Methyloferula stellata AR4: one gene and its partners. Each later gene encodes a partner of the first gene's protein in a complex. Links are inferred from orthologs where the notes say so. Each region holds a gene or a part of one and is shown on either strand. Other genes may lie near its edges. The genes, in order: A3OQ_RS0111375, eno and pnp.

Evidence for each region.
Region 2: the proteins of A3OQ_RS0111375 (region 1) and eno are in contact, whole or in part, in a solved structure (PDB 2FYM), measured with the Escherichia coli proteins. The link is inferred for Methyloferula stellata AR4 from one-to-one orthologs.
Region 3: the proteins of A3OQ_RS0111375 (region 1) and pnp are in contact, whole or in part, in a cryo-EM structure (PDB 9QH0), measured with the Escherichia coli proteins. The link is inferred for Methyloferula stellata AR4 from one-to-one orthologs.

Annotation. Positions count from the first base shown.
Region 1 is NZ_ARWA01000001.1:2,325,467-2,329,098, forward strand. What follows is about bases 29-3,508. They hold A3OQ_RS0111375 (Rne/Rng family ribonuclease), read left to right. Parts: upstream 29-428; coding sequence 429-3,308; downstream 3,309-3,508. Other genes in these bases: A3OQ_RS24430 (hypothetical protein), read left to right, coding at 29-496; A3OQ_RS0111380 (SRPBCC family protein), read right to left, coding at 3,434-3,508. Also shown: more of A3OQ_RS24430, read left to right, coding at 20-28; more of A3OQ_RS0111380, read right to left, coding at 3,509-3,632. UniProt on the Escherichia coli protein: Endoribonuclease that plays a central role in RNA processing and decay. Required for the maturation of 5S and 16S rRNAs and the majority of tRNAs. Also involved in the degradation of most mRNAs.
Region 2 is NZ_ARWA01000001.1:3,126,810-3,129,881, forward strand. The notes cover bases 116-3,035. They hold eno (phosphopyruvate hydratase), read left to right. Parts: upstream 116-893; coding sequence 894-2,177; downstream 2,178-3,035. Other genes in these bases: A3OQ_RS0115410 (SUMF1/EgtB/PvdO family nonheme iron enzyme), read right to left, coding at 116-476; A3OQ_RS0115425 (FtsB family cell division protein), read left to right, coding at 2,307-2,630; pdhA (pyruvate dehydrogenase (acetyl-transferring) E1 component subunit alpha), read left to right, coding at 2,850-3,035. In the rest of the region: more of A3OQ_RS0115410, read right to left, coding at 1-115; more of pdhA, read left to right, coding at 3,036-3,072. UniProt on the Escherichia coli protein: Catalyzes the reversible conversion of 2-phosphoglycerate (2-PG) into phosphoenolpyruvate (PEP). It is essential for the degradation of carbohydrates via glycolysis.
Region 3 is NZ_ARWA01000001.1:1,107,822-1,110,909, reverse strand. The notes cover bases 91-3,026. They hold pnp (polyribonucleotide nucleotidyltransferase), read left to right. Parts: upstream 91-452; coding sequence 453-2,600; downstream 2,601-3,026. Other genes in these bases: A3OQ_RS0105465 (hypothetical protein), read left to right, coding at 2,897-3,026; A3OQ_RS24630 (hypothetical protein), read right to left, coding at 314-454. Outside these bases: more of A3OQ_RS0105465, read left to right, coding at 3,027-3,088. UniProt on the Escherichia coli protein: Involved in mRNA degradation. Catalyzes the phosphorolysis of single-stranded polyribonucleotides processively in the 3'- to 5'-direction. Also involved, along with RNase II, in tRNA processing.

The DNA of each region.
Region 1 (3,632 bases):
TCGGCGAGGAAAGTTCCCGGTGGAGATCGTCCACGGGCTCGATCTGGAAGGCTGCAAGCAACGCCTGCCCAGTTTAAAATTTGGATGGCTCGAAACACAGCCGATTCGAATAGGTGAAGAAGACATGGTCAGCCCTTTGAAGGGTAAATTATCGGCCAATCAGACTAGTTTCCGCCCGGCCTTGACGGCCTGTGCTTCCGACTTTTCCGCGCGCGCTCAGTTCCCCTATGCCTCGGCGCGTTTGAAGGGTTCGTGTCTTCTTCGCAGCTTCCACGCTCACAGCTTCAATGGCGGATCCACCCGCATCAATCCCTTTCTCATCCTCAACATGCCCGACGCGCCGTCTCATTGGCCGCCCATAGCGCCACAAGGGCGCCGTGATGCACGTGCCAAAGGCTCGGCGCGCGGCATGTCTCAACGAGTTTCACATGGCCAACAAAATGCTCATCGATGCCTCTCATCCGGAAGAAACCCGGGTGGTGGTGCTGCGCGGTAACAGGGTCGAAGAATTCGATTTCGAATCCGCCAATAAGAAACAGCTTCGCGGTAATATTTACCTTGCCAAAGTCACGCGGGTGGAGCCTTCGCTCCAAGCTGCGTTCGTCGACTATGGCGGCAACCGCCATGGCTTTCTCGCCTTCTCGGAAATCCATCCGGATTACTATCAAATCCCGGTCGGCGACCGGCAGGCGCTTATCGAAGAAGATGCGCGTGCCCAGCGCGAGGAAGATGAAGACGAGCCGCGCTCGCGCCGCAGCCGCCGTCATTCGCGTGGCGATCGCAACGGCCAGCATGCCGCCAAGCGGCACGGGCATGAGGACGAAACCCTCACAGAATCTGCCGCCGAGGAGGGCGAACAGGTCTTCGAGGCGCTAAGCCCCGGTCAGGAAGACGATTTCGGCGACGACACCGGCGTCGTTCAAGAGACTGAACCTTCCGAAGAGGAGGTGGCGGAAGCCGAAGCCGCCGAGCATGAGCATCGCGGCAATCCGGACATAGAGCCCGTACTTGAGATTGGTGATGCCGCGGCCGCGGCAAGCGCGGAAGACTCTTTCGTTCATGTGTCCGTTGAGTCGGAGAGCGCAGAGGCCGAATATAGTGACGAAGCCGAGGGCGCAGAACTCGAGGCCCGCCGTCAGCAACCTTCGGAGCCGGACGACGCGGATGGCGATCATGAGTCCGACGAGACGGACGAGGAAGCCGAGCACGTCGAGCAATTGGGCGGCGACGCCATGGAGGAAATGCCGGTTCGCAGCTATCGCTCGCGCCGGCAATATAAGATCCAGGAGGTCATCAAGCGCCGCCAGGTTCTTCTCGTCCAGGTCGTCAAGGAAGAGCGCGGCAATAAGGGCGCGGCGCTGACCACTTATCTCTCGCTCGCCGGGCGCTATTCGGTGCTGATGCCGAATACGGCGCGCGGCGGCGGCATTTCCCGCAAGATCACCGATGCCGGCGATCGCCAGCGCCTGAAATCCATCGCCCAGGAGCTTGAGGTTCCGGAAGGCATGGGCGTGATCCTGCGCACCGCGGGCGCCGCGCGTACCAAGGCCGAGGTCAAGCGCGACTTCGAATATCTCCTGCGCATGTGGGAAACCGTGCGCGAGATGACCTTGAAATCGACAGCCCCCACGCTCGTCTATGAGGAAGGCTCGCTCATCAAACGGGCGATCCGCGACCTCTACAACAAGGACATCGACGAAGTCGTCGTCTCGGGTGATGACGGCTATCGCGAGGCCAAGGAATTCATGCGCATGCTCATGCCGAGCCATGCGAAGAATGTGCAGCCCTATCGCGATCCGCAGCCGATCTTCGCCAAGGCGGGCGCCGAGGCGCAGCTCGATGCGATGTTCTCGAACCAGGTCACGCTGAAATCCGGCGGCTATCTCGTCATCAATCAGACGGAAGCCTTGGTTGCGATCGACGTGAACTCGGGCCGCTCGACGCGCGAGCATAATATCGAGGATACGGCGCTTCGGACCAATCTTGAAGCCTCGGACGAAATCGCACGGCAGTTGCGTCTGCGCGATCTCGCGGGTCTCATCGTGGTCGATTTCATCGACATGGAAGAGAACCGCAACAACCGGTCCGTCGAACGCCGGTTGAAAGAGGCGTTGAAGAACGACCGCGCCCGCATTCAGGTCGGCCGCATCTCGCATTTCGGCCTCTTGGAAATGTCGCGCCAGAGAATCCGTACCGGCGTGCTCGAAGGATCGACCGTCGTTTGCTCGCATTGCGCCGGCGCCGGCATGGTCCGCTCGACGTCGTCGATCGCGCTGCATGTGCTGCGGGTCACGGAAGATACGCTGATCAAGAGCGCGACGCATAATATCACGGTGAAGACGCGTTCTATCGTGGCGCTCTATATTCTCAATCAGAAGCGCGACAATCTGCACGATCTCGAAACCCGTTTCGGCGTGACAATCACGATCACGCCCGACGATTCGCTGACCGGCACGACCTATCATGCGATCGAGCGCGGCGAACTGGCTTCGGGCACACCGGAAGCGGCGCCCCGCGCCGAATTCGTTCGCACCGACTCCGTGCGTCCTGCGGATATCGCGGCTTTCGATGAAGAAGATGCCGATCTCGAGGCCGAAGCCGACGAGGAGAGCGGCGCCGAGGAAACCAATGGCGAAGGCGAGGGCGAAGCCGATGCCAATGGCGACAACCGCCGCCGCAAGCGCCGCCGCCGCCGCCGCTCGCATGGTGGCGATCGGGAAGGGTCGGGGATCGCAGCCAATGCGCCGCAACCTTCCGACGATGGCTTGGCGGTGATCGCTGCCGAGACGGGGGCTTTTCCGCCTGTCTCCAACGGCGCGGACTATGAGGCAGGCGACGAAGAGAGAAACGGTGAGGCGGAGCCGGAAGGCGCGCCGACAGGCGAGGGCCGCAGGCGCCGGTCGCGCCGGCGCGGCCGCGGCGGACGCGATTTCGCATCCAACGGCGAAAAGATTCACATTTCGGAAGCTGGCGCCGGCGAAGACGCCGTCGCTGCTTCGGCTTTCGAAATGCCGGTAAGCGAGGCTTTTCCTGCCGAGGCCGCCGCCGCGGAAGCGCCGGCTCCATCGCATGAAACCGAGCATTCCGGTTACTCGGATGCCGGCCATGCCAGCACTGAGCATCCGGGCACAGAGCACTCCAGTACGGAGCACGCGGCAGAAGGCGACGTACAGGTGAGAGAGCCTGTCGCGGCCGAAGCGCCTGCGCCTCATGCGCCATCGCCTGCGCCGGTGGTCGCCGAGGAGGATCCGAACCGGCCGAAGCGAACCGGCTGGTGGCAGCGCGCGCGGGCATCGCTCGGCGGCTAGACCGGGATGAATTTATGATTTTGGATTCTATCCGACATCATCATGATCTGATTTGAGAAAAAGCCCTGACCGGGTGAAACGGTCAGGGCTTTATTTGTCTCATCATTCAGGATCCGAGATCCGGATCACTTGGTCTCAAGTTTGGTCTTCAAGCCGGTCAGGCCCGCCTGATAAATGCCACTGACGACTTTCTCGACGCCATTGTCGGCTGCGTTCGGCGTAAAGCTGCCGGTCCAGGTAATGGTGGCAGTCTCGCCCGTGCCCGTGACGCCGAGGGTCGATTTATAACCCGTCAGAGGCAGAGGGCTCGTCAAAATCGCATAA
Region 2 (3,072 bases), 800 kb from region 1 along the record:
CGATTGGGATCATTGCCGGGAAGGATAATATTGTCGGGCGAGACATCGCGATGGATCACGCCGAGCCGGTGCGCCGCCTCGAGGCCCGCCGCGAGCCGCCGCCGCAACACATGCGCGGCGGCAAGGTCGAGCGGCCGGCGCTTCAGAATATTCGAAAGCGAGTCGCCCTCGACGAATTCCATCGCAAGATAAGGCGCTTTCAGATTCGGATCGGTCGTGAAGATGTAATAGCGGACGATGGCATCGTGCGGCGTGCGATGCAGAGCCGAGGCTTCCTTGCGAAACAGCGCCAGATAGGTGTCGTTCTCGGCGAGTTCCGGCCGGATCATCTTGATCGCGACGCTGTCGCCCGTCTCCAATGCGCGGCCGCGATAGATGCGGCCCATGCCGCCGATCGCGATCAACTCGTCGATCTCGAAGACACCGTTCAGCCGCGTGCCCGGCCCGACGCCCGAAGATCCCTGCGGTTTGCTCACTGTCGGCTCTGTCACGGACATGACCTCGTGTTGGCATTATAGAACGCGCGCACGTTTCCATCGCATGCGCAAACGAGTCCACATCACGGTCGGTGCCATCGTAGGCTTACGGCCGTAGGTCGCAAGTCTTGGTTGTCTTAGGATGTGCGCTAGCGCACTTGCGTTGCAGCACCGTGAAGCGGTCAAGTATCAGTCGCGCGGCCTTACGGTCCGGTTCACGCGATCGGCAAATTTTCCCGTATTTGCGCAAAACTGAGCTTTTTTCCCGGGCTTCTTCAGCGTAAAAGCGCGCGTCATCTTGCAATGCTAGAAAACCCGCGTCGAGCGCGGCAGACCTGAAGGGCTCGAACCGGCGCCGCCGCCCGGCCTTCCCGAATGCTCATCTAATACATGAATAATAACGCCTAAGGAGCTTAAATGACTGCGATTCTCGACATTGTCGCCCGGGAAATCCTGGACAGCCGTGGCAATCCCACCGTCGAGGTCGACGTAACTTTGGAAGATGGGTCCCTGGGCCGTGCCGCGGTCCCGTCGGGCGCCTCCACCGGGGCGCACGAGGCGGTCGAATTGCGCGACGGCGACAAGCATCGATTCGGCGGCAAGGGCGTCCTCAAGGCGGTTGAAACCGTCAATCGCGATCTTTTCGATGCACTGTCCGGCTTCGATGCCGAAGATCAGATTTTGATCGACGAAACCATGATCGCGCTCGACGGCACATCCAACAAGGCGCGGCTTGGCGCCAATGCGATTTTGGGCGTCTCGCTCGCTGTGGCGAAAGCCGCGGCGGAGGCTTCGGGCTCACCGCTCTATCGCTATGTCGGCGGCATCCAGGCGCGCACCCTACCCGTCCCTTTGATGAATATTCTCAATGGCGGCGTTCACGCCGACAACCCGATCGACTTTCAGGAATTCATGATCGTGCCGCTCGGCGCGCCTTCGCTGGCGGAGGCGGTGCGCTGGGGCGCCGAGGTTTTTCATGTGCTGAAAGGCGCTTTAAAGAAGGCCGGCCATAATACCAATGTCGGCGATGAAGGCGGCTTTGCGCCGAACCTTCCCTCTGCCGAGGCCGCGCTCGAATTCTGCCTCAAGGCCATTGAAGAGGCAGGCTTCAAGCCCGGAACCGACATAGCGCTCGCCCTCGACTGCGCCTCGACCGAGTTCTTCAAGGACGGCGCCTATCATTATGCCGGCGAAAGCAAAACCCGCTCGCCGGCGGAACAGGCGGCCTATCTCGCCAAACTCGCCGCCGATTATCCGATCGTCTCGATCGAGGACGGCATGTCGGAGGACGATTGGGAGGGCTGGAAGGCCGTGACCGATCTGCTCGGCTCAAAATGCCAGCTCGTCGGCGACGATCTTTTCGTCACTAATGTCGAGCGTCTCGCCCAAGGCATAGACAAAGGCATCGCCAATTCGATCCTGGTCAAGGTCAACCAGATCGGAACCCTGACCGAGACACTCGAAGCCGTCGAAATGGCGCATCGGGCAGCCTATACGGCGGTCATGTCGCACCGCTCCGGCGAAACCGAGGATTCGACCATCGCCGATCTCGCGGTGGCGACGAATTGCGGGCAGATCAAGACGGGTTCGCTCGCCAGGTCCGACCGGTTGGCCAAATATAACCAATTAATCCGCATCGAAGAAGAATTGGGCGATCAGGCGCTCTATGCCGGCATCAAGGCCTTCAAAGCCCACCGCTAGGGCATTTTGAGTCCGAGCGAGACTTCCGAGCTGGGCCTTTTGGGCGAAGGTAACGATTTCTTCGCCTAATCGGCTGAATTTGCTTTGCGTCTTAATTTCTCGCTAACCCTGATTCGCCAATGTCGGCGCATGGTCATCCGCAGGCGCGTTCGCGCGGTCTTCTTTCCGCTGTTGCTCTATTGCGTCTCCGGCACGGTTGGGGGCTATTTCGTCTGGCACGCGCTGAACGGCGAGCGCGGCCTCAAGACCAAGGACGAATACGAGCACAAGATCGCGGTTCTTGAGCAGGATCTAGGCCACCTTCGCGCCGAACATGCGCAATGGGCGCATAAGATCGACCTGATGCGGGGCCAGACCATCGATCGCGACCTTCTCGACGAGGAAGCGCGCCGATTGCTCGGATTGAGCCATAAAAACGAGCTGGTGATCTTCGTGGCGTCCCCACAAAAATAAATCCGCCTGCAAAGTTTCATAAAAGCGTGATGCTCCGCCTAAATATAGGTCTATTGGCCGTTTTGCCTCCTCGCCTTCACAACCAAGCTGGGTTAATTTCCTAGGTATGCCAGAGTCAGGCGACGAACCGGCTCGCATCAGGCCTTTGGGATAACAGCCGCGGGCTTTGATCGGACCGGTTCGGCGTTTGGTAAAGGCGAGCGTTTGCAAGAGGATTTCATGGCCGCATCACCGTCCACCCGTGCCAAAGCAGCCGGAGGAAAAGACGCCGCGCCGCCGTCCTCGAATGTCGGCGACTTCACTTTAGAGGAAGAACTCGCCGCCTATGAAAACATGCTTTTGATCCGCCGCTTCGAAGAAAAGGCCGGTCAGATGTATGGCATGGGCCTGATCGGCGGCTTCTGCCACCTCTATATCGGCCAGGAGGCCGTCGTCACCGGCA
Region 3 (3,088 bases), 1.2 Mb from region 1 along the record:
GCCAAGTTTAGGGCCGAAATTGGGGTGAAATCCCCTATAAAGAACTGGTGTTCCCGGCGGACAAAACGGGAAGGCCAAGGCAAGGATCACGCTCATCCTTCATGATGCTGTCTCTTTGAAGCGGATATCCCGCTTCGACCGTTTCGAAGCCGAAGGCGGCTCTCCGGGCGGCGAGGCAGCTTCTCAAAATTCGTACTATAGTTCCTTTGAAATTTTAGAAGCGCCGTCCCTGATCGGCCGGCGCCAACAAACAGAAGGGTGCCGCGTCAGCAGCGCATCTTTTTCCTGGCACCGGCGGCATAGGGCTGCCGGGTCAGACCTCGGTGACGACACCGAGCCATGGCAGGATCGCCAGAAGCTGTCTTTTACGGCTTTTAGCCTTGCCTCGCGACAGCTTCTCGCCGTCTTGCACATGGCCCCTCGTCTTCGCCGCATCATGAAAGACGAAACACATGTTCGATATCCATCGCGAAGAAATAGACTGGGCCGGTCATAAGCTCGTTCTAGAAACAGGGAAAATCGCCAGGCAGGCGGATGGCGCGGTTCTCGCGACCTACGGCGAGACCACGGTTCTCGCCACGGTCGTCTCCGCCAAGACACCGAAGGCCGGCATCGATTTTTTCCCGCTCACCGTCAATTATCAGGAAAAGGCTTTCGCGGCCGGCCGCATTCCCGGCGGCTATTTCAAGCGCGAAGGCCGCCCGTCGGAAAAAGAGACGCTCGTCTCGCGCCTGATCGACCGGCCGATCCGGCCTCTGTTTCCGGACGGCTACCGCAACGACACGCAGGTCGTCGTGACCGTGCTCTCGCATGATCTCGACAATGATCCGGACATTCTGTCGATGGTCGCGACCTCCGCCGCACTGACGCTTTCGGGAGTTCCCTTCATGGGACCGGTCGGCGCGGCGCGCGTCGGCTATATCAACGGCGAATTCAAGGTCAATCCGACCACCTCCGAGATCAAGGAGTCGGCGCTCGAACTCGTCGTTGCCGGCACGGCCGATGCCGTGCTCATGGTCGAATCCGAGGCCAAGGAATTATCCGAAGAGATCATGCTCGCCGCCGTCATGGCCGGGCATCGCGGTTTCCAGCCGGTCATCGAGGCGATCATCCGGCTCGCCGAAAAGGCTGCCAAGGAGCCGCGCGACCTCGTCATTGCCGACAAGACGGAGATCGAGGCCGCGGTTCTCGGCATCGCCGAAACGGATCTCCGCGAGGCCTATAAGATTACCGCCAAGCAGGAGCGCTATAAGGCCGTCGACGCCGTCAAGGTGAAGGTCATGGGCGCGATGTTCCCGGAGGGCGTCGAACCGAAATTTTCCAAGGAGGCAGTCGGCGAAGTCTTCCACGACCTGCAAGCCAAGGTGGTGCGCTGGAACGTGCTCGACACCGGCATCCGCATCGACGGCCGCGACGTCAAAACCGTGCGCCCGATCCTCGCCGAAGTCGGCATCCTGCCGCGCACCCATGGCTCCGCCTTGTTTACCCGCGGCGAAACCCAGGCGCTGGTCGTTGCAACGCTCGGCACCGGCGAGGACGAACAATTCATCGACAGTCTCGAAGGCACGTACAAAGAGCGCTTCCTGCTGCATTATAATTTCCCGCCCTATTCGGTCGGCGAAACGGGCCGCATGGGTTCGCCCGGCCGCCGCGAAATCGGCCATGGCAAGCTCGCCTGGCGCGCCATTCGTCCGATGCTGCCGACAGCGGCGGAATTCCCGTATACGATCCGCGTTGTGTCGGAGATCACCGAGTCGAACGGATCGTCGTCGATGGCAACCGTCTGCGGTTCGTCGCTTGCCTTGATGGATGCGGGCGTCCCGCTGAAGCGCCCGACCGCCGGCATCGCCATGGGCTTGATCCTCGAAGGCAGCCGCTACGCGGTGCTCTCGGATATTCTCGGCGACGAGGATCATCTGGGCGACATGGACTTCAAGGTCGCCGGCACGGAGCTCGGCGTCACCTCGCTGCAAATGGACATCAAGATCACCGGCATCAACGAGGAGATCATGCGCGTCGCGCTTGGCCAGGCCAAGGAAGGACGCCTCCATATTCTTGGCGAGATGGCCAAGGCCCTGACCGGCGCCCGCGCCGAACTCGGCGAATTTGCGCCGCGTATCGAGACCTTGAAGATTGCGACCGACAAGATCCGCGAAGTGATCGGCACCGGCGGCAAGGTCATTCGCGAGATCGTCGAAAAGACCGGCGCCAAGATCAACATCGAGGATGACGGCACGATCAAGGTGGCATCCTCCGACGCCAATTCGATCAAGGCCGCCATCGCCTGGATCAAGTCGATCGCGACCGACCCGGAAGTCGGCCAGATCTACGAAGGAACGGTCGTCAAGGTCGTGGACTTCGGCGCCTTCGTGAATTTCTACGGATCGAAGGATGGCCTCGTGCATATTTCGCAGCTCGCCAAGGGCCGGGTTGCGAAGACGGGCGATGTCGTCAAGGACGGCGACAAGGTCAAGGTGAAACTGCTCGGCTTCGACGAACGCGGCAAGGTGCGCCTCTCCATGCGCTCTGTCGATCAGGAGACGGGCGAGGATCTCGACCTGAAAGAAAAGACGATGGAACAGCAGGAAGCGGGCGAATAGCTTCGTCCGTCACATTGCCGGCACAAAAAATCCCCGGAGGTTCAGACCTCCGGGGATTTGTGTTTATGGACCGGCGGTGGCGCGAGAAATCTCGTCGTCCCGGGCATGGACAGTAAAAATTCGTCTTTCGGCGATCCAGGAATTGATCATCGTCAAATCCAAACGCGATCGCGAGTGGCTTGATGCGGACTACGGGAACCCGCACGTCGGAACCTTCTCCGGCACAGTTTGTTCTCGTCGTTGATGCGGACGTGTCTGCAGAATGACTTAAGAACGAGGCGAACGTGAATAACATCATGCGCGGTTTCGCATGTGCGCTTTTGGGCGCGCTTGCCGTGTCCTCCCTGCCGGAAACGGCTTCCGCAGGCCCGATGAGCATTTCTTCCGGGCCCGCGATATTGGCGGCTTCGCCAGCTCAAATCGAAGATGTCCGCTACTATGCGCGGCGGCGATATGTCCACCGTCGCTACAATCCCGGGCCAGCCATT